3 regions of the Intrasporangium zincisolvens genome follow, and region 1 is predicted to be linked to each of the others. Evidence: riboswitches for the same ligand, from Rfam matches in the RefSeq annotation. Region 1 holds a riboswitch; each other region holds the start of a gene.
What was found. A riboswitch is a leader RNA that binds a small molecule or an ion and turns the genes downstream of it on or off. The one in region 1 is predicted to bind S-adenosylmethionine.
Positions count from the first base shown of each region.

Region 1 (7,859 bases):
CGTCGAGCGACGCGCCGAGGATCGGTCCGGGCATGGCACGACCCTACGAGACGCCGCCGACCGTGCGTGAGCCGCAGATCGACGACACCTTGGGGCGCATGCGCGCCCCGTCTCGTCATACGGTGACGGGGGAGGCCGCCGGGTGCGGCGGAAGACGCGACTCGTTCAAGGGGTGAGAGCCGGTGGGCTTCTTCGGTTGGGACAGGACCGAGGCCGTCAAGGCCTCGGACAGTGCGGCGGAGCAGGCTGGGGCGGTGGTGCGCAACGGGGCGCCGGCCCGTGTCGACCAGTCCGCGGAGGGCGGGCTGACAGGTGCGGCGACCCGCCTCGTCGAGCGCCTCCTCGACGTCGGCATCGACGGCAAGGGCCCCTTCGACTCCGCGCACACGGTCGCCGCCAAGGCCCTCCGTGACGCCTCCGGTGACGCTGACCAGGCGCTGCGCATCATCGCGCGCGACCACCGGCAGCTCGGTGCCGCAGGCGGATTCATCACCGGCCTCGGTGGCTTCTTCACGATGCCGGTGTCCCTGCCGGCGAACATCCTCGAGTTCTACCTCCTCGCCACACGCCTGACGGCGGCCACCGCGAAGGTCCGCGGCTACGACATCGACCAACCCGAGATCCGCTCGGCGATCCTGCTGACCCTCGTCGGCGCCGACAGCGACGACATGCTGAGGAAGGCGGGCCTGCACGCAGCCGGGGGCAAGCTGTCGGCCCTCGCCCTCGACCGTCTGCCCGCGCCAGCGGTCATGGTCCTCAACAAGGCCGTCGGCTTCCGTCTGCTCGCGCGCATCGGCCAGGGCACGTTCGCCCGCCTCGGTCGCGCCGTGCCCGTCGTCGGTGGCCTGCTCGGGGCCGCTGTCGACGTCTACATGCTCGGGCGCATCGGCAAGCAGGCGGCCAAGGAGTTCCCGTCCCTGGCGACGTTCGGTCGCTGAGACCCCGGGCGACGATGACGAGGGTGTCGAGACGACCATGACATCGGGAATCCAGGCCGCGCCCCGTACGTTGGGGCGGGCATGAAGGCTGCCTCCCGGATCAAGCTCGCTGCGACCGTCGCGTCCGTCGTGCGTGCCGCCACCCGACCCGGTGCGCCCGGGGTGGGCGAACGCGTCCAGGCGGTGCCCCGACTGGTCCGCGCGACGCTCGACCACGCCTACACCGGGACGTCCCTGCGGCGTCTCGGGCTCGTGGCCGCTGCCGTCGCCTACGTCGCATCGCCGATCGACCTCGTGCCCGAGGCGATCCTGCCGGTCATCGGGGCGGTGGACGACGCCGTCGTGCTGACGTGGGTCGTCCGGGCGTTCTTCGAGGAGACCGATCGCTTCATCGCCTGGGAGATCGGCCAGGGCCGGCACCACGGCCGCGGTCGGGCAGGGGCCACCGGGCAGACCGTGCCCGGGCAGGCCGTACCGACGTCCGCGCCGGCTCCCTCGGCGCCGCCGGCGGGTCAGCCGTCGGGCACCACGCTCGGCACGGCTGCCGACGCCCGGGCCCGCCTGTGGGCCGGCGAGGTCAGCGACAGCCGACGCCGCGACCGCGACGTCACGGGTGCCGCCCGTGGGCGCCTCGTCGGCAGGCAGGGCGCTGCGGCCGGCTCACGACCCGCGCCCGGCGCGCCGTCGGCAGTTCCCGGCCGCGCCGAGGGCACCGGGCGTGTCCGTCTCCCCGAGGGTGCGCGTCAGGCCGCGACCGACTACGTGCTCGAGTCGGTCCGCAAGCGGCTCGAGCGCTGAAGGCCCGGTCGCCGTCGTCCACACCCCCTCGCGCCGAGGGACGCGCGTCCACAGCCGGGGTCTGCAGGGCTGCGGCCCCGACCCGGCCGAGGGCAGCCTTCGGGCATGCCGAAGATCTCCCTGTCCGGACCCGCCGAGCTGTTGACGGTTCTGCCCTACCACCTCGGCTTCCGGCCCGAGCGCAGCATCGTCGTCGTCTGCTTCCACGAGCTGCGCCTCGGGTTGGTGGCCCGGCTCGACCTCGTCGGTCCGGCCGACGCCGCGCGGGCGGCCCAGCAGACCGTGCCGACCCTGGTGCAGGAGCGCCCGAGCCGCGTCGTCCTCGTCGGGTTCGCGGGCGGGCCGGACGAGTCGGGCGATCCGGTACCGCTGCTCGACGCGCTGCGGGACGGTCTCGACGAGGGAGGGGTGACGGTCGGGGAGCGACTGGTCGTCCGCGACGGGCAGTGGTTCGGGCTCGACTGCGACTGCTGTCCGTCTCCCGGGCGGCCCATGCCCGAGCCGGCCGATGTACCGGCCGTCGCCGAGTACGTCGCGATGGGTACCGCCGTGCTCGCCAGCCGCGAGGAGCTGGCCCGGCTCGTCGAGCCCCTCCCACCCGAGGACCCCGACCACGCCGGGCGGCTGGCCGCGGTGGAGGAGTGGGTGGGCCGGCTCGAGCGAGCCGACGGCGGCGGCTCGGTCGCCGACCGTCGGGCCCGCGGTGAGCTCGTCGACGAGGCTCTCGGAGCATGGGTGCGGCTCGTGCGGTCCGGGCTCGACGTCGACCCGTCCCCCCGGGCCGTCGCGGCGCTCGTCGGGCCCCTCGTCGACACGCGCCTGCGCGACCTGGTCGTCTCGTGGCTCTGCCCGGGCTTCCCCGGTGACCACGTCCCCGACGAGCTCGCCACCCGGCTGCGGCGGGCCCTCGACATCCATGGCGGCCCCGGGGCGGGCGCCACGGCCTGGGCCGAGACCGAGGCCCAGACCGAGCGGCTCGTCCTGGCACGCGTCGAGCAGTTGTGCCGGGCCACGCCCGAGGCGTGCGCCGCTCCGGTCCTCGCGGCGACCGCCGCCTACGCCTGGTGGCTCGGCGACGGTGCCCATGCCTCGTTCGCGGCCGACCGTGCCCTGCTCGCCGACCCGGGGCACGTTCTGGCGACGCTCGTCCGGGCAGCTCTCGAGAAGGGCGTCCGCCCGCCCCGGTGCGCCTGAGGAGGCGGCCCGGGCCGGTCCACGGGCTGGACCGGCGGGCGGTGCGTGCGCATCCCGTCGCGTATGGTTGGGAGCAGGTCATGAGCGCCAGCGACAAGCCCCGGCTCGCTGGCCGGCAACCCTCCTTCGCGGTGGGGTGCCCCGGGTGAGGACCAGGCCGCACCGGTATGGGACCGCGGCAAGCGCGAACATCCGAGGAGCTCTCCGCATGACTGTGACCCACCGTCCCGGCCAGGTCACGCGCCGCCCCGTCCGTCCCCCGCAGGGTCCGGACAGAGCGGGCGCCCGAACGGATGCCCGAACGGATGCGCCGGGTGGAGACGGGGTGTGGCGCGACGGCGACCCCGTCGGCCGGCGCCGGTTCGCCGAGCTCGGCGACCTCGAGCTCGAGCGCGGGGGAGTCCTGCCCGGCGTCCGGGTCGCCTACGAGACGTGGGGCCGGCTCAACGAGGCCCGCGACAACGTCGTCCTCGTCGAGCACGCGCTGACCGGCGACAGCCACGTCGTCGGCGAGGCCGGCGGGGGCCATCCGTCGCCGGGCTGGTGGGACAGCCTCATCGGTCCCGGTCAGGCGGTCGACCCCGACGAGTGGTTCGTCGTCGCTGCCAACGTCCTCGGTGGCTGCCAGGGCACGACCGGGCCGGCGAGCCCGGCCCCCGACGGCCGCCCGTGGGGCAGCCGCTTCCCGTACGTCACGGTGCGCGACCAGGTCACCGCCGAGCGGGCCCTGCTCTCGCATCTCGGCATCACCCGTGTCGCCGCCGTCATCGGTGGCTCCATGGGTGGCATGCGCGCCCTCGAGTGGGCGGTCAGCCATCCCGACTCCGTCGAGCGCTGCGTCGTGCTCGCCTCGACGCCGTACGCCACGGCCGACCAGATCGCCTGGTGCCAGCCGCAGCTGCTCGCGATCCGCACCGACCCGCACTTCGCCGGCGGCGACTACTACGACTCCGCGCACCGCCCCGACACCGGGCTCGGCCTGGCACGGCGCATCGCGCACGTCACCTACCGCACGGAGGCCGAGCTCGGTGACCGGTTCGGCCGCGAGGCCCAGCTCGGTGAGGACCCCTTCAGCGTCGGCGAGCGTGCCGCCGGCAGAGGGCGCTTCGCCGTCGAGTCCTACCTCGACCACCACGCCGGCAAGCTCGCCCGACGCTTCGACGCCAACTCCTACGTCGTGCTCACCGAGGCGATGAACTCCCACGACGTCGGCCGCGACCGCGGTGGGCTCGAGGCGGCGCTGGCCCGCGTCACGGCCGACTGCACCGTCGTGTCCGTCGACACCGACCGGCTCTACCCGCCGCGGCTGTCCGACGAGCTCCACGCCGCGCTGCCCGGCGCGACACGCGTGTCGATCAGCTCGGCTTTCGGCCACGACGGCTTCCTCATCGAGGAGGCGCAGGTGGGCTCGGTCGTCCGCGACGCGCTGGCCCGGCGCCGACGTCACTGACGCGCTCGCGGGCTCCGTGCCGGACCGGCGTCGGGGCAGTCCGGTCGTGCCGCTGCCGCGGTGACCCATTTCGGGTACGGTGCGACCACCGGTTTGTTGCCGTACCAAGGAGGTCCGGGAAGTGGCCATCGTCGTCGGATACGTCGCCACCAAGGAGGGACGCGCGGCGCTCAAGCGAGCCGCCGAGGAGTGCGTCCTCCGGGGCACCAAGCTCGTCGTCATCAGCTCCCACCGAGGTGGGAAGGACTTCGACGCCGACGAGGCCGCCGCGTTCGAGGCCGAGCTCGCCCGCGTCAAGGCCCTGCTGGCCGACAAGGGCCTCGAGCACGAGGTGCGTCAGCTCGTCCGCGGCAACGACCCGGCCGAGGACCTCATCAGCGTCGCCGAGGAGGAGCACGCCGACTTCATCGTCATCGGCCTGCGTCGCCGCAGCCCCGTCGGCAAGCTGATCCTCGGCTCGAACGCCCAGCGGATCCTGCTCGACGCCTCCTGCCCGGTGCTGGCGGTCAAGGCCGGCTGAGCCGGGCCCACCCCCGTCTGCGCCGCCGGGACCGTTCCGCGCGGACCCCGTTCGGACCCCCGTTCGGATCGCTGTTCGGGCCCTCGGAGGGCCCGAACGGGATGCGCAACACACCGGCGACACGGCCGTCCGGGCGGATCCGTTCGCTCGCACGCCGCCGGGCGTTTTATAATGTCCGAGTACCGGATCGCATGAGGCACACCGAGAGATCGTCCGAGGGACCCGACTCCGACAGGCCACGCACTTCCGGCACGAACCCCCATTCTCGTTCGTTGTGATGTGGCATGTCCGCGTGCCCGACGTCGGCCCGCGTCACACGAGAACCGCGATGAAAGGCGACTGCATCCGTGCCGAAGGCAACACCCGCTGGAACCCCCAAGACCCTGCCGAAGGTTTTCCAGCACGAGGCGATCATGCAGCTCCTGGTCAGAGGCAGCACCAACGGAAGCATCACCGGCACCGAGATCGCACGAGCCCAGGCTGAGGCCGCCCTCGACCTGAAGCAGATGAAGCCGGTCCTCGTCACCCTCGAGGCCCACGACATCGAGATCGTCGTCGACGCGCCGCACACCGAGACGAAGAAGCGAACCCGATCCGGGACCAAGGGAGGCACTGTGGCCACCGCACGTTCCACCACCGCTGCTGCGACGACGACTGCCAAGAGGACGACGACCGCCAAGACGACGGCCAAGAAGGCTGCCGTCACGACGACGAAGGCCGCGGCTGCGTCCGGCGACGCCGCGGACACCGCGGCGGACACGACGACGGCCCGCAAGGCTGCGACGAACGCCGGGGTGGCCAAGGCTGCGGCCAAGCCGGCCGCCAAGAAGGCAGCGGCGAAGAAGACCGCGGCCAAGAAGACCGCGGCCAAGAAGACCGCTGCCGGCGCTGCCGACACCGACGGCGACGACGCCGAACCCGAGGACGCCGACGAGAGCGAGCTCGAGGACGTCGAGGTCACCGACGAGGACGACAGCGACACCGCCGAGGAGACCGCCGAGGGCGCCGAGTCCGAGGACGGCGACGAGGCGGCCCCGGCCGCCCAGGGTGCCGCCCCGGCCGAGGAGGCCGAGGAGTCCGGCTTCGTCATCCGCGACGACGACGAGGACGACGCGCCGGCGCAGCAGGTCGTCACGGCCGGTGCCACCGCCGACCCCGTCAAGGACTACCTCAAGCAGATCGGCAAGGTCGCCCTCCTCAACGCCGAGCAGGAGGTCGAGCTCGCCAAGCGCATCGAGGCCGGCCTGTTCGCCGAGGAGAAGCTCAACTCCGGCGACAAGATCGACATGAAGCTCAAGCGCGAGCTCTGGTGGATCGCCCAGGACGGCAAGAAGGCCAAGAATCACCTGCTCGAGGCCAACCTGCGACTGGTCGTCTCGCTCGCCAAGCGCTACACGGGTCGCGGCATGCTCTTCCTCGACCTCATCCAGGAGGGCAACCTCGGCCTCATCCGTGCGGTCGAGAAGTTCGACTACACCAAGGGCTACAAGTTCTCGACGTACGCCACGTGGTGGATCCGCCAGGCGATCACCCGCGCCATGGCCGACCAGGCCCGCACCATCCGCATCCCGGTGCACATGGTCGAGGTCATCAACAAGCTGGCCCGCGTCCAGCGCCAGATGCTCCAGGACCTCGGGCGCGAGCCCACCCCGGAGGAGCTGGCCAAGGAGCTGGACATGACGCCCGAGAAGGTCGTCGAGGTCCAGAAGTACGGCCGCGAGCCCATCTCGCTGCACACCCCGCTCGGCGAGGACGGCGACAGCGAGTTCGGTGACCTCATCGAGGACTCCGAGGCGATCGTCCCGGCGGACGCCGTCAGCTTCACGCTCCTGCAGGAGCAGCTGCACTCGGTGCTCGACACGCTCTCCGAGCGCGAGGCCGGCGTCGTGTCGATGCGCTTCGGCCTGACCGACGGCCAGCCGAAGACGCTCGACGAGATCGGCAAGGTCTACGGCGTGACCCGTGAGCGGATCCGCCAGATCGAGTCCAAGACGATGAGCAAGCTGCGTCACCCGAGCCGTTCGCAGGTCCTGCGCGACTACCTCGACTGACGGGCCCCACCGCCGGCACGCGAAAGAGCAGCTCGTCCCTCGCGGACGAGCTGCTCTTTCGCTGTGTGGTCGACGAGCCGAGACCTCGATGGCTCAGCGGCGACGGGAGCCGAGCCGGTCGGGCAGCCCGCGCCACCAGCTCACCCCGGCCGCGGGCCAGATGAACGAGCGCAGCCGCGTCTGCCACGCGCGGGTGCGCCCGATGGTGCGACGGATCGACCGGATGTCGGTGTGCAGGCGCACCGCCTCCTGCGGCGTCGTGCGCTCGGGCCGGTCGTAGCGGGCCTTCTCGAGCGTCGCCGTGACGCGTCCCATCGCCGTGGCGTCTTCGGGGTCCAGGTGGCCCTCGGTGACGTACCGCTCGCGGAGCTGGCGCAGCGTCACCCCCTGCGGGGCGGTGAGGCCGAGGTCGCCGAGGTGCGAGGTCAGTGCGTCCCACTCCGCCTCGATGAGGTCCTGGCGGGTGACGGCGGCGCGCCGCCGGCGCACCCGGAGCAGCCAGGCCGTCAGCGGCATGACGAAGGCTGCGAGGAGGCCGACGACGACCGCGAGCACGATGACGACGTTGCGCAGGCTGAACACCGAGGCGAGCGTGTCGGTGAACGAGGGCTGGACCGGTGCCGCGGCGACGGTCGCCGTCGTCGTGCGCGACGGTCTCGCGGTCGCGGTGCTGCCGGACTGGGTGTCGTCGACGGAGCGGCCGCCGCCGGTCCCGCCGGAGCCGGCGCCGAGGACGGCGTAGGGCGGCGGCGTGCCGGAACGGGCGCCCGGGGTCGGCTCGAAGCGCAGCCACCCGTAGCCCTGGAAGTACAGCTCGGGCCAGGCGTGGGCGTCGGAGGACTTGACGACGTACTCGTCGCCGGAACGGTTGCCCGGCAGGAACCCGATGGCCATCCGCGCCGGGATGC
Region 1 covers NZ_JAWIIL010000012.1:78,098-85,956, reverse strand. The annotation lists gene RY076_RS21440 (MalY/PatB family protein) at 1-34, opposite strand, end outside; gene RY076_RS21435 (EcsC family protein) at 183-938, shown strand; gene RY076_RS21430 (YkvA family protein) at 1,020-1,736, shown strand; gene RY076_RS21425 (DUF4192 domain-containing protein) at 1,842-2,930, shown strand; SAM riboswitch class IV at 3,007-3,121, shown strand; gene metX (homoserine O-acetyltransferase MetX) at 3,139-4,380, shown strand; gene RY076_RS21415 (universal stress protein) at 4,502-4,900, shown strand; gene RY076_RS21410 (RNA polymerase sigma factor) at 5,314-6,951, shown strand; gene RY076_RS21405 (transglutaminase TgpA family protein) at 7,045-7,859, opposite strand, start outside.

Region 2 (7,859 bases), on a different contig from region 1:
GTAGATCTGGGTGATCTTGGCGTCGCGCATCATCCGCTCGAGCGGGAAGTCACGCGTGTAGCCGGCTCCACCGAGCAGCTGGACGGCGTCGGTCGTCACCTTCATCGCGACGTCGGAGGCGAAGCACTTGGCGGCCGCGCCGAAGAAGGAGAGGTCCTTGTCGCCGCGCTCGCTCTTCGCGGCCGCGACGTAGACCATCTGGCGCGCGGCCTCGAGCTCCATCGCCATGTCGGCGAGCATGAACTGGATGCCCTGGAAGTCGGCGATGTGCTTGCCGAACTGCTTGCGCTCCTTGACGTACGCGAGGGCCTGGTCGAGCGCACCCTGGGCGATGCCGACGGCCTGCGCGCCGATGGTGACGCGGGTGTGGTCGAGGGTGCGCAGCGCGATCTTGAGGCCGTCGCCGACCTGCCCGACGACCCGGTCGCCCGGGATGCGGACGTTGTCGAAGTGCAGCTCACGCGTCGGGCTGCCCTTGATGCCGAGCTTGCGCTCCTTCTCCCCGAACGTGAAGCCCTCGTCCGACTTCTCGACGACGAAGGCCGTGACGTTGCCGCCGCGTGGGCCGTCGGGGTCGGTGACGGCGAGCACCGTGTAGTACTCGGAGACACCGGCGTTCGTGATCCACGACTTCTGGCCGTTCAGCACCCAGCCGTCGCCGTCCTGGCGCGCGCGGCACTTCATCGACGCGGTGTCCGACCCGGCCTCGCGCTCGGACAGGCCGTAGGAGAACGTCGTCCTGCCCTGCGCGAGCGGCGGCAGGTAGCGCTGCTTGAGGTCGTCACTGCCGTCGAGGATCAGCGGCAGCGAGCCGAGCTTGTTGACGGCCGGGATGAGCGAGGCCGACGCGTCGACGCGAGCGACCTCCTCGATGACGATGCACGTGGCGAGCGCGTCGGCCCCGACGCCGTCGTACTCCTCGGGCACGTGGGGGGCGAAGAAGTCGGACGCGACGAGGGCGTCGTGCGCCTCCTGCGGGTAGCGCGCCTCCTCGTCGACCGCGGCGGCGTACGGGGCGATCTTGTCCTCGGCGATCGCTCGGATCGCCTCCCGCAGGGCCTCGTGGTCCTCGCTGGTCCGGAACAGGTCGAAGTCGGCATTCGTGCTCACGGCCGCGATCCTACTCGCCAGTTCGGATTAGTAGGACGTCCTAGTGATCGACACCACGGCGGCCACCTCAGACGGGTGGCGGGACGACGTCCGCGGCACGGTCGACGGGGCCATAGGGCCGTGCGCCCGCAGATGCAGGGAGGTCGGGCGGGTCGAGTCCGTCGCGCCAGTCCTTGGGGTGGGTCGTGTAGGTGCGGCCGGTGAGGGTGGTCCATTCCAGGGCGCGGTCGGTGCCGCCGTCGTTGTCGGCACGGTCGCTGCTGGGTCGGGAGGTCCAGAGGCCGTCGGTCTTGAGGTTGTGGTGACGCCGGTGCTTGCTGAAGAGGTTGTCCACGGCGGTCTCGCCCCTTGGCCACGGGGTCTCGTGGTCGAGGTCGCACCGCGCGGCGGGGACCTGGCAGTCGGGGCCGCGGCAGAGGCCGTCGACGGCTTGGACGTGCTCGACCATGGCCTGGCTCGGCCCGTAGCTCTTGCTGGGGCGGCTGATCGCGTGCCCGGTGGCCAGGTCGACCGGCAGGGTCGCCCAGACCGACCCGGGGCGGGTCATGACGTCGCGGGCGTGGGCGGCGGTGACCCAGCCGTGCCCGGGAACCTCGCAGGCGGTGTCGGAGTCGCCGGTGGCGACCTCGAACGGCACCACGAGCCACACCCGCGCCGCCGCTTGCGCCTGACCAGAGGGCAGCGCTCCCGGACCGGCGAGAAGGGCTTCAGTGGCCAGGTCGCAGCGCAGCTGGTCCAGGCTCCGCGGATCCCCGGCGCCGCGCATCCCGCGGGCGGTCGTGTCGAGCCGGCCCAGGACGGCGGCGATGGTCGGGCCGTCCGCCGTGACGGTCAGGTAGCCCATCCCGTCGGCGGTCATCCGCCCGAACACCCCACGCCGCGCCCGCGCGTGCGCCCGGCGCTCCTCCGAGCCACGCGCGTCGACGGCTGCGACCGCGCCGCAGCCGGGCCGTGAAGGTCCGCTGCCCCACGATGTTCCCGTCGCGGCTCGGCGCCAGGACCGCCTCGGCCACCGTCGCGATATCCGCGTCGCACAACATGCTCGTGTCGGAGGCGACCTGCAGCACCCGGTACAGCGACGTCGCCCCCTCGCGCAGCGCCGCCAGCATCACCCGGTGCCGCCGCGGCGCCGTCGCAACCGCGAGCCGCCGCGCCACCTCCCCGGCGCCGACCCCCGTCGCGAGCGCGATCTCCTCGGCCACGACCCGCTCCGGCGACACCAAGCCCGCCATCCGAGCCGCCGACCCGCCCTGCGGCAGCGCCGCGACCTGCTGCGCCTCGATCGAGGCCAGCGCCCCGTACGCCGCGAGCAGCTCGGCCTCCAGCCGCGCCTTGGCCGACTCGAGCTCCTCGATCTGCTCCAGGACCTGCTCCCCGGCCCGCACCAAACCCTCGACCAGACCAGCCGACCGAGCACGCTCAGCCCGATCACGGACGGGGGCGAGCAGCGCTTCCAGCCACTCCGCGAGCTCGGACGGGTCGGCCGACCACGACACGCGAAGCACCCGGAACGGCCCAGCCTCCGGCACATCAGAGGCCCCACGCGGCGATGCGACGTACGGCATCCGGGGCCTCCTCTCGACGCCTGTCCCGTTTGTCCATTAGAACACATGTTCGAATGGAAGGAAAGACCTCTGTAGACCCTGTGGACAACGAGTTCGACTGACGCCCAGGACATCTCGACACGGCTCGGCGTCAACAGCCGGCAACGGCCTGCTCCACGGCCGCCCGAGGGCACGCATCGGGCGTCCACGATGAGGACACGCGCTCCCACCTCGCGGACACGCGTCCGTACACTCGCCGGTAGGTCATGAGTGTCAGCGTCAAGCCCCGGCTCGCTGGCCGGCAACCCTCCCACCGCGGCGGGGTGCCCCGGGTGAAGACCTGGCCCGTCGTCGCCACCCGGCGCGCGGGCAAGCGCGGAGACTCTCTCTCCCGCACCGACCCGTCGGTGCGCCGGACCCGTCCCCTCGGGGCACCCGGTCACCGGCCGCACGAGGACAACGAGGAGAACGACCGATGACCGAGCCGAAGTGGTCCTTCGAGACCCAGCAGATCCACGCCGGGCAGTCCGCCGACAGCGCCACCGGAGCGCGCGCCCTGCCGATCTACCAGACCACGAGCTATGTCTTCAACGACACCGACCACGCAGCAAACCTGTTCGGGCTCAAGGAGTTCGGCAACATCTACACACGCCTGATGAACCCGACCACCGACGTCGTCGAGCAGCGCATCGCGGCACTCGAGGGTGGTGTGGGCGCCCTGCTCGTGGCGTCTGGCCAGGCCGCGGAGACGCTCGCCGTGCTCAACATCGCCGAGGCGGGTGACCACGTCGTCGTCTCCCCCAGCCTCTACGGCGGCACCTTCAACCTCTTCAAGCACACCCTGCCGAAGTTCGGCATCGAGGTCGGCTTCGTCGAGGACCCGACCTCGATCGACTCGTGGCGTGCGGCGATCCGCCCCAACACCAAGCTGCTCTTCGGCGAGACCATCGCCAACCCGAAGAGCGAGATCCTCGACATCGAGGCCGTCGCGGCCCTCGCCCACGAGCACGGCGTGCCGCTCGTCGTCGACAACACCGTCGCGACGCCGTACCTCATCCGCCCGATCGAATGGGGCGCCGACGTCGTCGTGCACTCGGCGACGAAGTACCTCGGCGGGCACGGCACCTCGATCGCCGGCGTCATCGTCGACGCGGGCACGTTCGACTACGGCAAGGACCCCGAGAAGTTCCCGAACTACAACACCCCCGAGGAGAGCTACCACGGGCTCGTCTTCGCCCGCGACCTCGGCGTCGGCAGCCCGCTCGGCGCCAACCTCGCCTTCATCCTCAAGGCCCGGGTCCAGCTGCTGCGCGACCTCGGCCCCGCCGCGTCGCCCTTCAACGCCTTCCTCATCGCCCAGGGGCTCGAGACGCTGTCGCTGCGCATCGAGCGTCACATCGAGAACGCCCACAAGGTGGCGGCCTTCCTCCAGGCGCACGAGCAGGTCGAGCGCGTCGTGTGGGCATCCTTGCAGGACAGCCCGTTCCACGCCCTTGCCGACAAGTACACCCCGCGCGGCGCCGGTGCCGTCCTGTCGTTCGAGATCGTCGGCGGCCTCGAGGCGGGCAAGAAGTTCGTCGAGGCGCTGACGCTGCACAGCCACGTCGCCAACATCGGCGACGTCCGCTCGCTCGTCATCCACCCGGCGTCGACGACGCACTCCCAGGGGCCCGACGCGGACCGGCTCGCCGCCGGCGTCACGCCCGGCCTCGTGCGCCTCTCGGTGGGCATCGAGCACATCGACGACATCGTCGCCGACCTCGAGCAGGGCTTCACGGCCGCCAAGGCCTGACGCGGCCGAAACCCGGGTGTGGCGGCTCGGCACGGCTGGCACCATGTCGGCCATGCCGATCCGCTACCCCGCTCCCCTGCGTCCCGGCGACCGGATCGGCGTGACGTCGCCGAGCTCCGGCGTGTCCGACGCCCTCTGGGGACGCTTCGCCCACGCGGTCGAGTGCCTGCGCGACCGCGGCTTCGAGGTCGTCGTGGGCGAGCTCAACCACGCGCCGAGCCAGGTCAGCGGACCACGCGAGGCGCGCGCCGCCGAGCTCATGTCGATGCTGCTCGACCCGACGATCCGGGCCGTCGTACCGCCGTGGGGCGGAGAGACCGGCATCGACCTGCTCGACCTGCTCGACCTCGACGCGATCGCGGCCGCCGAGCCCACGTGGTGCGTCGGCTTCTCCGACACCTCCACGTGGCTGACCCCGCTCACCCTCGCCACGGGACTGGCGACCATCCACGGGCAGAACCTCATGGACACCCCGTACGCGCTCCCCGACGGCATCCTCCACTGGGTCGACGTCGCCGCCGCGACGCCGGGCGACGAGCTGCGCCAGCACTCCCCCGGCCGGTTCCGCTCCAGCGGCTGGGACGACTACGCCGGCAACCCGACGGTCTCGCAGATGACCCTCGACGGGCGCGGCACGTGGACCCGCATCGACCCCGGCCACGAGGGCGAGGCCGCGCACTTCTCCGGTCGCCTGGTCGGCGGCTGCGTCGAGACGATCAGCTTCCTCGCCGGCGGGCGCTTCGCCGACATCGGTGCCTTCGCCCGCGACCACGCGCCCGAGGGCACCGTCGTGCTGCTCGACATCGCCGAGTGGGCCTCGTACGACATCTGCCGCGCGCTGCACGCGATGCGCCTGCGTGGCTTCTTCGACGCGGCCAACGGCGTCCTCGTGTCACGTACCAACGCGCCCGAGCCGAACGGCTTCACCCAGCACGACGCCGTCCGCGACGCCCTCGGCATGCTCGGCCTGCCGATCGTGGGCGACGTCGAGTGCGGGCACGTCGCGCCGTTCCTCGCACTCGTCCAGGGCGCCACGACGACCGTCGAACACGACCCGGCAAGGGGCACGCACACGGTGACGCAGCGTCTCGACTGACAGGACGCGCGTAGCACGGTTGCGTGCCTTTAGCACCCTGGACTGGGTGGACCGTGTTAGTTTCCTCCACGTCCTCCGACAAGCCGGGGAGAAATGTCGGACGCGTCACACGTCGCTGCGCTCGTTCGAGCGACACCACAGGGAGCTCTTTCACATGCCACGCCTCGCCGACCACGTACCGCACCATCTCAAGGTCCGACTGCTGAGGCGGGTTCCGCAGGCCTGGTGGCTGCGCGTCCGTCCCCTTGTGCACGGCACGACGGACGCCCAGAGGCGGTACCGCGACCGCCGTGCCACTCGCGCCCTCGCCTCCGTGCCGCACCGGCTGCGCGGTGGCGGCGTCACGGTCTCCAACGGCGACCAGAACTGGCTCGCCCACCCGACCACCACCTTCTCCTCGGTGCGGGTCCTCGCCGACAACCTCGCGCTGGTCGCCGATGCCCTCGAGGCACACGGCGTCGAGCACGTCGTGCTCGAGTCGGAGACCAACCGCCGACGCCTCGTCGTCGTCCCGTCCGACTCCGCGCACGACGCGCGGGTCGCGCTCGAGCGCGAGCTGGCCCCGAGCGGTGCCTACGCCGCCCCCGTCTCCGGTGGCCGCATCGTGCGCCCCCGGCTCATCGGCCACCGCGTCATCCCGGGCGGCGCCTCGCACCTGCGCGTCTTCAAGGCGCTGTGCACGCCGGACCGGCAGTTCCTCAGCGCCGGTGACCTCGGCTGCGACGTCCAGTTCTGGGAGGAGACGAGCCAGGACGGCCCGCTCGCCCTCGGCAGCCAGCCGGTGCCGGCCGGCACGTGGGTCGCGCCGCGTCGCAACCACTGGATCGACGTCGTCGAGCCGGACAACCAGACCATCGCGCTGCGCGAGGTGGACGGCCGTGCCCGGCCGACGCTGGCGCGGGTCAGCCACCCGACGCTGGACTCCGTGCGCACCCCCGTCGACGTCGTCTACACGTGGGTCGACGGCTCCGACCCGGCGTGGGAGGAGCGGTACGAGCGGACCCTGCGCGAGGTCAAGGGCGCCGGCGCCGTCAACCGCCTGGCGACCAACTCCTCACGCTTCCTGTCCCGCGACGAGCTGCGCTACTCCCTGCGCTCGCTGGAGATGTACGCCGGCTGGGTCAACCACGTCTACATCGTCACCGACGCCCAGGTGCCCTCGTGGCTCGACACGAGCCACCCCAAGATCACGGTCGTCGACCACCGGGACATCTTCACCGACCACGACCGCCTGCCGACGTTCAACTCGCACGCGATCGAGTCGCAGCTGCACCACATCGAGGGACTGTCCGAGCACTTCCTCTACCTCAACGACGACGTGTTCTTCGGCCGGTCCGTCGAGCCGAGCCGGTTCGTGCGCAGCAACGGCCTGACGAACTTCTTCCCGTCGACGGCCAAGATCAACCTCGGTGGCCCGGCCCCCGAGGACTGGCCGGTCATGGCGGCCGGCAAGCGCAACCGCGACCTCGTCCTCTCGGAGTTCGGCCACCAGGTCACGAACAAGATGAAGCACGTGCCGCACTCGATGCGGCGCTCGGTGCTCGAGGAGATCGAGCGCACCTTCACCGACGACCACGGCCGCACCGCCCGGGCGCAGTTCAGGAGCGACTCCGACATCGCCATCCCGTCGTCGCTGGCGCACTACTACGGCTACTTCACCGGCCGCGCGGTCCCGGGCTCGATCGCCTACTTCTACGCCGACATCGCCCGGCCCGACACCCCGGCCCGTCTCGAGGGGCTGCTGCGCAAGCGCAACTTCGACGTCTTCTGCCTCAACGACCACGACTCCACGGGGATCGACCCCAGCACGCAGGCGCGGATGATCAGCACCTTCCTGCAGCAGTACTTCCCGCTCCCGTCCACGTTCGAGCGTCCGCCGCACGGTGACGAGGCATGAGCGTCCCGGACGCGCCGAACGACCTCACCGTCATCGTCCCGATCTACAACGTCGAGAGCTACCTCACCGAGTGCCTCGAGTCGATCGAGGCGCAGCCGGACTTCGCCGAGCTCGAGGTCGTCCTCGTCGACGACGGCAGCACCGACGCGTCGGGTGACATCGCGGCGCGGTTCGCCGGCCTGCACGACAACGTCCACCTGATCCGCCAGCCGAACGCCGGCCTGGGTGCCGCACGGAACGCGGGACTCGACGCATCGACGCGGACGTTCGTCGCGTTCTGCGACTCCGACGACGTGCTGCCGGCCGACGCCACGTCGACCCTGCGCTCGCTCGTCACCGACGACGTCGACGTCGTCGTCGGCAACATGCGCACGTTCCCGCAGGCCACGACCTGGCCCTGGCAGTCGGAGCTGACGCCGG
Region 2 covers NZ_JAWIIL010000005.1:59,721-67,579, reverse strand. The annotation lists gene RY076_RS14615 (acyl-CoA dehydrogenase family protein) at 1-1,110, opposite strand, end outside; gene RY076_RS14610 (HNH endonuclease signature motif containing protein) at 1,178-1,750, opposite strand; gene RY076_RS14605 (serine/threonine-protein kinase) at 1,818-2,675, opposite strand; SAM riboswitch class IV at 2,917-3,036, shown strand; gene RY076_RS14600 (bifunctional o-acetylhomoserine/o-acetylserine sulfhydrylase) at 3,130-4,446, shown strand; gene RY076_RS14595 (S66 family peptidase) at 4,499-5,542, shown strand; gene RY076_RS14590 (stealth family protein) at 5,697-7,439, shown strand; gene RY076_RS14585 (bifunctional glycosyltransferase/CDP-glycerol:glycerophosphate glycerophosphotransferase) at 7,436-7,859, shown strand, end outside.
Region 2: another riboswitch for S-adenosylmethionine. It lies ahead of RY076_RS14600 (bifunctional o-acetylhomoserine/o-acetylserine sulfhydrylase); the one in region 1 lies ahead of metX (homoserine O-acetyltransferase MetX).

Region 3 (7,859 bases), on a different contig from region 1:
GACCGCGGCGTCGCCCGACGGGCCGGCCGCGCCCGCTGCTCCGCCCGCCCACCAGGAGGCCCCGTGAGCCGCGTCCTCGTCGTCGACGACGACCCACGCCTGCGCCGCACCCTGTCCATAGCCCTGCGCGCGCACGGGCACGACGTGCTCACGGCCGCCGACGGGCGCAGCGCCGTGCAGACGGCGCTGGAGGACGCCCCCGACGTCGTCATCCTCGACCTCGGGCTGCCCGACCTCGACGGGGTCGACGTCCTCCAGCAGGTGCGTCGGGCCTCCGGGGTACCCGTCATCGTCCTGTCGGCCCGGCACGAGTCCGACGACAAGATCGAGGCCCTCGACCTCGGCGCCGACGACTACGTGACCAAGCCCTTCGGCGTCGAGGAGCTGCTCGCCCGCGTCCGGGCCGCGGTCCGCCGCTCCGGCGAGGGCGGCCGCGCCATCGGCACCGTCGCCAGCGACCGGTTCACCCTCGACTTCGCCGAGCGCAGGGCCACGGTCGAGGGCGACGAGGTGCGCCTCACCCCCACCGAGTGGCGGCTGCTCGAGGCGCTGTGCCGCACGCCGGGCCACCTCGTGTCGCAGCAGGACCTGCTGCGCCAGGTGTGGGGCCCGTCGTACGGCCGCGAGTCGAACTACCTGCGGGTGTACGCCAACCAGCTGCGCCGCAAGCTCGAGCCCGACCCGGCCCGGCCGGTTCACCTCGTCACCGAGCCGGGCCTCGGCTACCGCTTCCTCACCTGAGGATGCGCCTGCGGTTGCGGTCGCAGCCTCAGTAGCGCTCGCGGCCGCCGCGGTCGGTCAGCTGCCAGGCGTCCTCGGACTCCTCGTCGTCCTCGTCGACGGTGGGCGTCATGTCGCCGGGCGACCATGCGGCCGTCGGCACGGCCGTCGTGTCCTCCTCGGCGTGACGCCGCTCGCCGCGCTCGGCCACGATCGACGCGGTCCGCTGCGGTGCGAGCGGCTCCTCGTCGCCGCCGATGCCCGACGCGTCGAGCTCGACGGGCGGCGGGGCGTACGGCTCGTCGCCGTCGGGCACGAGGTCGTCGGCATCGAGGCCGTCGGCACCGAGGTCCTCGGCCGCGGCCGGCGTCGGCACGTCCTCGCCGCGCAGCAGGGCCAGCGTCGTCGGCAGGTCGTCGGGGCGCACGAGCACGTCGCGGGCCTTGGACCCCTCGCTCGGGCCCACGATGCCCCGCGACTCGAGCAGGTCCATGAGCCGACCGGCCTTGGCGAAGCCGACGCGCAGCTTGCGCTGGAGCATCGAGGTGGACCCGAACTGCGTCGTGACGACGAGCTCGGCCGCCTGGAGCAGCACGTCGAGGTCGTCGCCGATGTCGTCGTCGATCTGCTTCTTCGGCGCCACGACCGTGACGTCCTCGACGTAGTTCGGCTTGAGCTGGTCGGTGACGAACTTGACGACCTCGTGGATCTCCGACTCGTTGACCCACGCGCCCTGCACGCGCATCGGCTTGCTCGCGCCCATCGGGAGGAAGAGCGCGTCACCCTGGCCGATGAGCTTCTCGGCGCCGGGCTGGTCGAGGACGACGCGGCTGTCGGCGAGCGAGCTCGTCGCGAACGCCATGCGCGAGGGCACGTTGGCCTTGATGAGGCCCGTGACGACGTCGACCGACGGACGCTGCGTGGCGAGCACGAGGTGGATGCCGGCGGCGCGCGCGAGCTGGGTGATGCGCACGACCGACTCCTCGACGTCGCGCGGGGCGACCATCATGAGGTCGGCGAGCTCGTCGACGACGACGAGCAGGTACGGGTAGGTCGTGATCTGCCGCTCGGAACCCGGCAGCGGCTTGACCTTGCCGGCGCGCACCGCCTTGTTGAAGTCGTCGACGTGCTTGAACCCGAACGCCGCCAGGTCGTCGTAGCGCTGGTCCATCTCCTTGACGACCCAGGCGAGGGCCTCGGCGGCCTTCTTCGGGTTGGTGATGATCGGCGTGATGAGGTGCGGGATCCCCTCGTAGGCCGTCAGCTCGACGCGCTTGGGGTCGACGAGGATGAGGCGCACCTCCTCCGGCGTCGAGCGCATGAGGATCGAGGTGATCATCGAGTTGACGAAGCTCGACTTGCCCGAGCCGGTGGCGCCGGCGACGAGCAGGTGCGGCATCTTCGCGAGGTTGGCGATGACGTAGGCGCCCTCGACGTCCTTGCCGACGCCCATGACCATCGGGTGCTCGTTGCTGCGGGCCGTCTGGCTGCGCAGGACGTCACCGAGCGCCACGTTCTCGCGGTCGGCGTTCGGGATCTCGATGCCGATGGCCGACTTGCCGGGGATCGGCGACAGGATGCGCACGTCGGCGGAGGCCACGGCGTAGGCGATGTTCTTGCTCAGTGCCGTGACGCGCTCGACCTTGGTGCCCGAACCGAGCTCGACCTCGTAGCGCGTGACGGTCGGGCCGCGGGTGAAGCCGGTGACGGCGGCGTCGATGTCGAACTGCTCGAAGACGCCGGTGAGCGAGTCGACGACGGCGTCGTTGGTCTCGCTGCGGGTCTTGTGCGGCGAGCCCGGCTTGAGCATCGCGGCGTCGGGCAGGCGGTAGGTGATGTCGCCGCCGAGGCTGAGCTGCTCGACACGAGAAGGCATCTCGGACATCGGCGGAGGCACGAGCTCGGCCTTGGGGCCGATCTTGCTCGTGTCGGGCGCGCCGTGGGTCTTGGGGTCGGTGGCGTCGACCACCTTCTCGCCGCTGGGCCGTGGGGCGAGGACTCCGGGCGCGGTGGGACGCTTCTCCCCCGGTCGCAGCCGCTTGGTGGGGGCGTCGTCGGCCTCCTTCTGCGCGGCCTGGCGGAACGCCTCGTCGCCGTCGCGCTCGGAGAGGTCGACCGTCTTGCGGCGCGCACGCTTGAGCGCGGCGGCCGGCGCGTCGGTGTCCGCGTCGACGTCGGCCGGGTGGGCGCCGCGGTCGATGACGAGCGCCTTGAGCTGGCGCAGGCGCGTCGGGATCATGTTGACGGGGGTCGCGGTGATGACGAGGAGCCCGAAGACGCCCAGGAGCACGAGCAGGGCCGTGGCGCCGTAGGGCGAGACGGCAGCGGCCACCGGGCTCGAGGCGAGGAAGCCGATGATGCCGCCCGCCGCGCGCATGCCGTCGGCGCCGTCGGGCGGGTTGGGGATGCCGTCGGCCAGGTGCGACAGGCCGCAGGCGGCGAAGGTCAGGGCGATGGTGCCGACGATGATCCGGTTGGTCGCGGCCTCGTCCTGGGGCGCGCGGAGCATCCGCAGCCCGAGCGCCAGCAGGACGAGCGGGACGGCGTAGGCGACGCGTCCGAACGTGCCGGCGAAGACGGCGTGGACCACCTCGCCGAACGAGCCGGTGACGCCCCACCACTCGCGGGCCGCGACGATGACGGCCAGGGCGATGAGGGCGAACCCGATGCCGTCGCGCTTGTGCTCGGGCTCGAGGTCTGCGGCGCTGTGGCCGACGCGGCGCACGGCACCTCCGGCGAGGTGCGAGACGCCCATCCACGTGTTGCGCACGGCGTTGAAGGGGAACGGCAGCCCGCCACCCCTGGCCTTGCTCTGGCCCTTGGTCTGGCCCTTCCGCGGGGCGGCCGGCTTGCGCTGCGCGGGGCGCGTGGACCGGGCGGCCGCCGGGCGCGACGACGTGCCCTTGGCGCGCGTGGCGGCCGCGGAGCTCGTGCGCTGGGTGGTGGACGGACGTGTCGCCATGCTGGCACCGTACGTCAACGCACCGCTGAACTCACGCGTCACACGCGCACCAGAGCCAATCCGCACCGGACGGCAGTGCCGTGAACCTGAAAGGCCTCCCGCGGACGACTCCTACTCTGGGGACGTGGGCACGGGGTCACCCCCGACCGAGGGAGACGAGTCCGGCGGCGGGCTCACGCCGCCCGGCCGTGCTGCGCTCCGCCAGCTGCTGCGCATCCGGCCCTTCCGCGACCTCTTCGCGGCCGGCACCATCTCGAGCTTCGGCGACTGGCTCGCCCTGCTCGCCACGGCGGCCCTCGCCGCCGAGCTGGCGACCGGCGGCGTGGGCGAGTACCTCGCCGTCTCGGGCGTCTTCGTCCTGCGCATCGCGCCCGCCGTCGTCCTCGGCCCGCTCGCGGGAGTCGTGGCCGACCGGCTGGACCGACGCCTCACGATGGTCGTGGGCGACCTGCTCCGCTTCGGCCTCTTCGTCTCCATCCCCGTCGCCGGCTCGCTGTGGTGGATGTACGTCGCGATCGTGCTCATCGAGTGCGTCTCCCTCTTCTGGAACCCGGCCAAGGACGCCACCGTGCCCAACCTCGTGCCGCGGGAGCGGCTGGAGCTGGCGAACCAGCTGGGTCTCGTGGGCAGCTACGGAACGGCGCCCCTGGCCGCCCTCGCCTTCTCGGGCCTGTCCCTGCTCGGCGCCCCGCTGCACGCCGTCCTGCCCGGGCTCGACCCCGAGGGCATCTTCCTGGCGCTGTACGCCAACAGCGCGACCTTCCTGCTCAGCGCCGGGATCATCTGGCGGATCTCCTTCCCCGCGCGCCGGGCGAGCGAGAGACTCGCGGGCCAGTCGCTCGTCCGGACCGTCGCCGACGGCCTGCTCGTGATCAGGCAACGACCCTTCGTGCGAGGCCTCGTCGGCGGGATGCTCGGTGCCTTCGGCGCCGGCGGGCTCGTGGTCGGCCTCGCGACGCGCTTCGTCCAGGACATGGGGGCGGGCGCACCGGGCTACGGCATGCTCTTCCTCGCCGTCTTCACCGGCATGGCGGCCGGGATCGTCGCCGGCCCGCGGGTGCTCGGCGGGCTCTCGAGACCGCGCATCTTCGGCGCCGCCCTCGTCGGTGCCGGAGTGCTCCTGCTCGTCCTCGCCCTGGTCCCGGTGCTGCTCGTCGCGCTGCCGGTCGCCACCCTTCTCGGCGCCGTCATCGGCGTGGCCTGGGTCGTCGGCTACACGCTCCTCGGGCTCACCGTCGAGGACGAGGTCCGAGGCCGCACCTTCGCGCTGGTCCAGTCGCTGAACCGCGTCGTGCTCGTCCTGGTGCTCGCCGTCGCTCCGCTGCTGGCCGCCGGGGCGGAGGCGCTGCTCCCGCTGCCGCGCACCGTGGACCTCGGGCCGGTGTCGCTGACCTACGCCGGGGCCACGGCCGCCTATCTCGTCGCCGGGCTCGCGATGGGGACGGCCGGCGTCAGCGCCTGGCGATCGATGAACGACAAGCCGGGGCTGACGCTCCTCGCGGAGATCCACCAGGTCCGGCGCGGCCGCCACGGCCGGCACGGTGGGCGCTGACGCAGGCCCGGAGCCCAGGTCGTCTCGGATGGCGACACGCGTCGACCGCGAGGTGGACATCCTCGCGACCGCGCCCCTATCGTCGAGGCCAGGTCAAGAGTGTCAGCGACAAGCCCCGGCTCGCTGGCCAGCAACCCTCCTCCGCGGTGGGGTGCTCCGGGTGACGACCAGGCCGCCCTCGGCTGGTTTCGACGAGGTCGGCAAGCGCGGACCTGCACCGGTGGGTCCCAGGACTCACGAGGAGCACTGCCATGTCGGCCCTTCCCAGCACCACGACCCTCTGTGGCGGCGGGCCCGCCCCCGTCGTGCGCACTCGCGCCCTGCACGTCGTCGCCGACGCCGAGGCCCTCCCGCGCGTCTTCGGCGCAGGTCTGCGCGTGCCGACCACCGCCGGCGAGGTGGCCTACGCCAACCTCGATCACGCCGCGTCGACGCCGGCGCTGCAGACCGTCAAGGACGCCGTCGACCGCGCCCTCGAGACGTACTCGTCGGTGCACCGCGGCGCCGGGTACGCCTCGCGGCTGACGAGCGCCTGGTACGAGCAGGCCCGCGAGGAGGTCGCCCGGTTCGTCGGGGCCCGCGAGGACGACGAGGTCGTCTTCACCCGCACGACGACCGACTCGTGGTCGGCCCTGGCCCACGCCCTGCCGAGCCGCGCGGTCGTCTTCGTCTTCGGCAGCGAGCACCACTCGACGCTGCTGCCGTGGGGCCGTTCGCGCACCGTGCGCCTTCCGATCCCCCAGGGCACCGACGACGCCCTCGACCTGCTCGACGAGGCCCTCGCCGACCACCCCGGCAAGCACCGGCTCGTCGTGCTCACCGCGGCCTCGAACGTGACCGGCGAGGTGTGGCCGGTCGAGCGGTTCGCGCGCCTGGCCCACGAGCACGGCGCCCGGATCGCCGTCGACGCCGCACAGCTGTCGGCCCACCGCCGCATCGACCTCGCGGCCTGGGACGCCGACTGGGTCGCCTTCTCCGGGCACAAGACCTATGCGCCGTTCGGCACCGGCGTGCTCGCCGGGCGTCGCGACTGGCTCGACGCCGGCGCCCCGTACCTGCCCGGTGGCGGGGCGACGGCGTCGGTCACCCAGTCCGGCACGGTCTGGGCCACCGGCCCGGCCCGGCACGAGGGCGGCAGCCCGAACGTCGTCGGCGCCATCGCCCTGGCCGCCGCCTGCGCGACGATCGAGCGTCACCGCGACGCGATCGAGGCCCACGAGGAGGCCCTCCTCGAGCGCCTGCGCAGCGGTCTCGAGGCCGTCCCCGGCGTCGACGTGCTCTCGCTCTTCGGCGACGACCACGACCGCGTCGGCGTCGTCGCCTTCACCGTGGCCGGCTTCGAGCCGTCGCTCGTGTCGCAGGTGCTCTCGGTCGAGCACGGCATCGGCGTGCGCGACGGCAAGTTCTGCGCCCACCTGCTCGTCGACGAGCTGCTCGAGGACCCGTGGGGCGAGCGTCCGGAGACCGCCGTGCGCGCCAGCGTCGGCCTCGGCAGCACCGCCGAGGGCGTGCAGCGCCTCGTCGACGCGGTGGCCGGCCTCGTCGCCGAGGGCCCGTCTCGGACGTGGACCCGCACCGCCGCCGGCTGGACCGTCGAGGGCACCGACCCCCGCGACGTCGAGGTCGAGCGCCCCTGGTGAGTCCCGCCCCGGGCGATCAGCGCTTGGCGGGAAGGCCGTAGGACGCCCAGACCGCGGCGTGGTCGGTGCGGTTGAACGCGACCTGGCCGGCGTCGACGAGGACGAGGCCCCGGCTCAGCTGGTGGTCGAGCGCGACGTAGGGCGGGATGCGGTGCCCTTCGAACGGCCAGGTGCGCACCCAGCCGTTGCCGGCCGCCACCTGGGCGTCGACGAGCCCCTCGGCGAGCCGGCGGAACACCGGGTGACCGGACGAGGCGTTGAAGTCACCGGCGAGCACGAGCGGCTCGGTCGTCGGCTGCTCGCGCACCCACGTGGTCAGCGAGGTCAGGCCCGCGTGCCAGCGGTCCGTCTGGTACCGCAGCGGGGGCGGTGGGTGGACGGCCCGGAGCCGCACCCTCCCGACGGGCGTCGTGACCTCGACGACCGGCTGGAGGCTGTAGCTGACCGTTCCCACGCCCTTGTCGAGCTCGGTCAGCGGGAACCGCGACAGCACGAGCGTGCCGATGACGCCCTCTCGTGCTGCACCGGCTCGCTGGGTGAAGAACGTCCGCGCGCCGACGTCGTCGAGGTCGGTGACGGCCTCAGGCGTCGCCTCGAGGAGCACGAGCACGTCGACCCCGTGGTAGCGGACGGCATCCATGAGCTGCTGCGGGTTCGCATGCCCGTCATTGAGGTTCACGGACATGACCGTGAGATCGGCCTCCGCCTTGGGGCGGGTGCTCGACGACCACGCGGGCGCCACGACGACGAGCGCCACGACCATGGCGACGACGATGGGGACGGCCACGACCCACCGCCGCAGGAGCAGCGCCGCGACCGCCAGCAGCACGAGGCCGATCACGACGAGCGGGGTGGTCGTCTGGAGCACGACCAGGGGGTACACGGTGGTGTCGAGCCAGCGCAACGCCACCACGACGAGGAGCCCCACGAGCGCGACGAGGAGTGCGACGTCGGCAACCCGCCGCCAGCGGCGACGCACCACCGC
Region 3 covers NZ_JAWIIL010000002.1:794,589-802,447, reverse strand. The annotation lists gene RY076_RS08035 (sensor histidine kinase KdpD) at 1-67, shown strand, start outside; gene RY076_RS08030 (response regulator transcription factor) at 64-741, shown strand; gene RY076_RS08025 (FtsK/SpoIIIE family DNA translocase) at 770-3,682, opposite strand; gene RY076_RS08020 (MFS transporter) at 3,807-5,234, shown strand; SAM riboswitch class IV at 5,326-5,447, shown strand; gene RY076_RS08015 (aminotransferase class V-fold PLP-dependent enzyme) at 5,486-6,874, shown strand; gene RY076_RS08010 (endonuclease/exonuclease/phosphatase family protein) at 6,891-7,859, opposite strand, start outside.
Region 3: another riboswitch for S-adenosylmethionine. It lies ahead of RY076_RS08015 (aminotransferase class V-fold PLP-dependent enzyme); the one in region 1 lies ahead of metX (homoserine O-acetyltransferase MetX).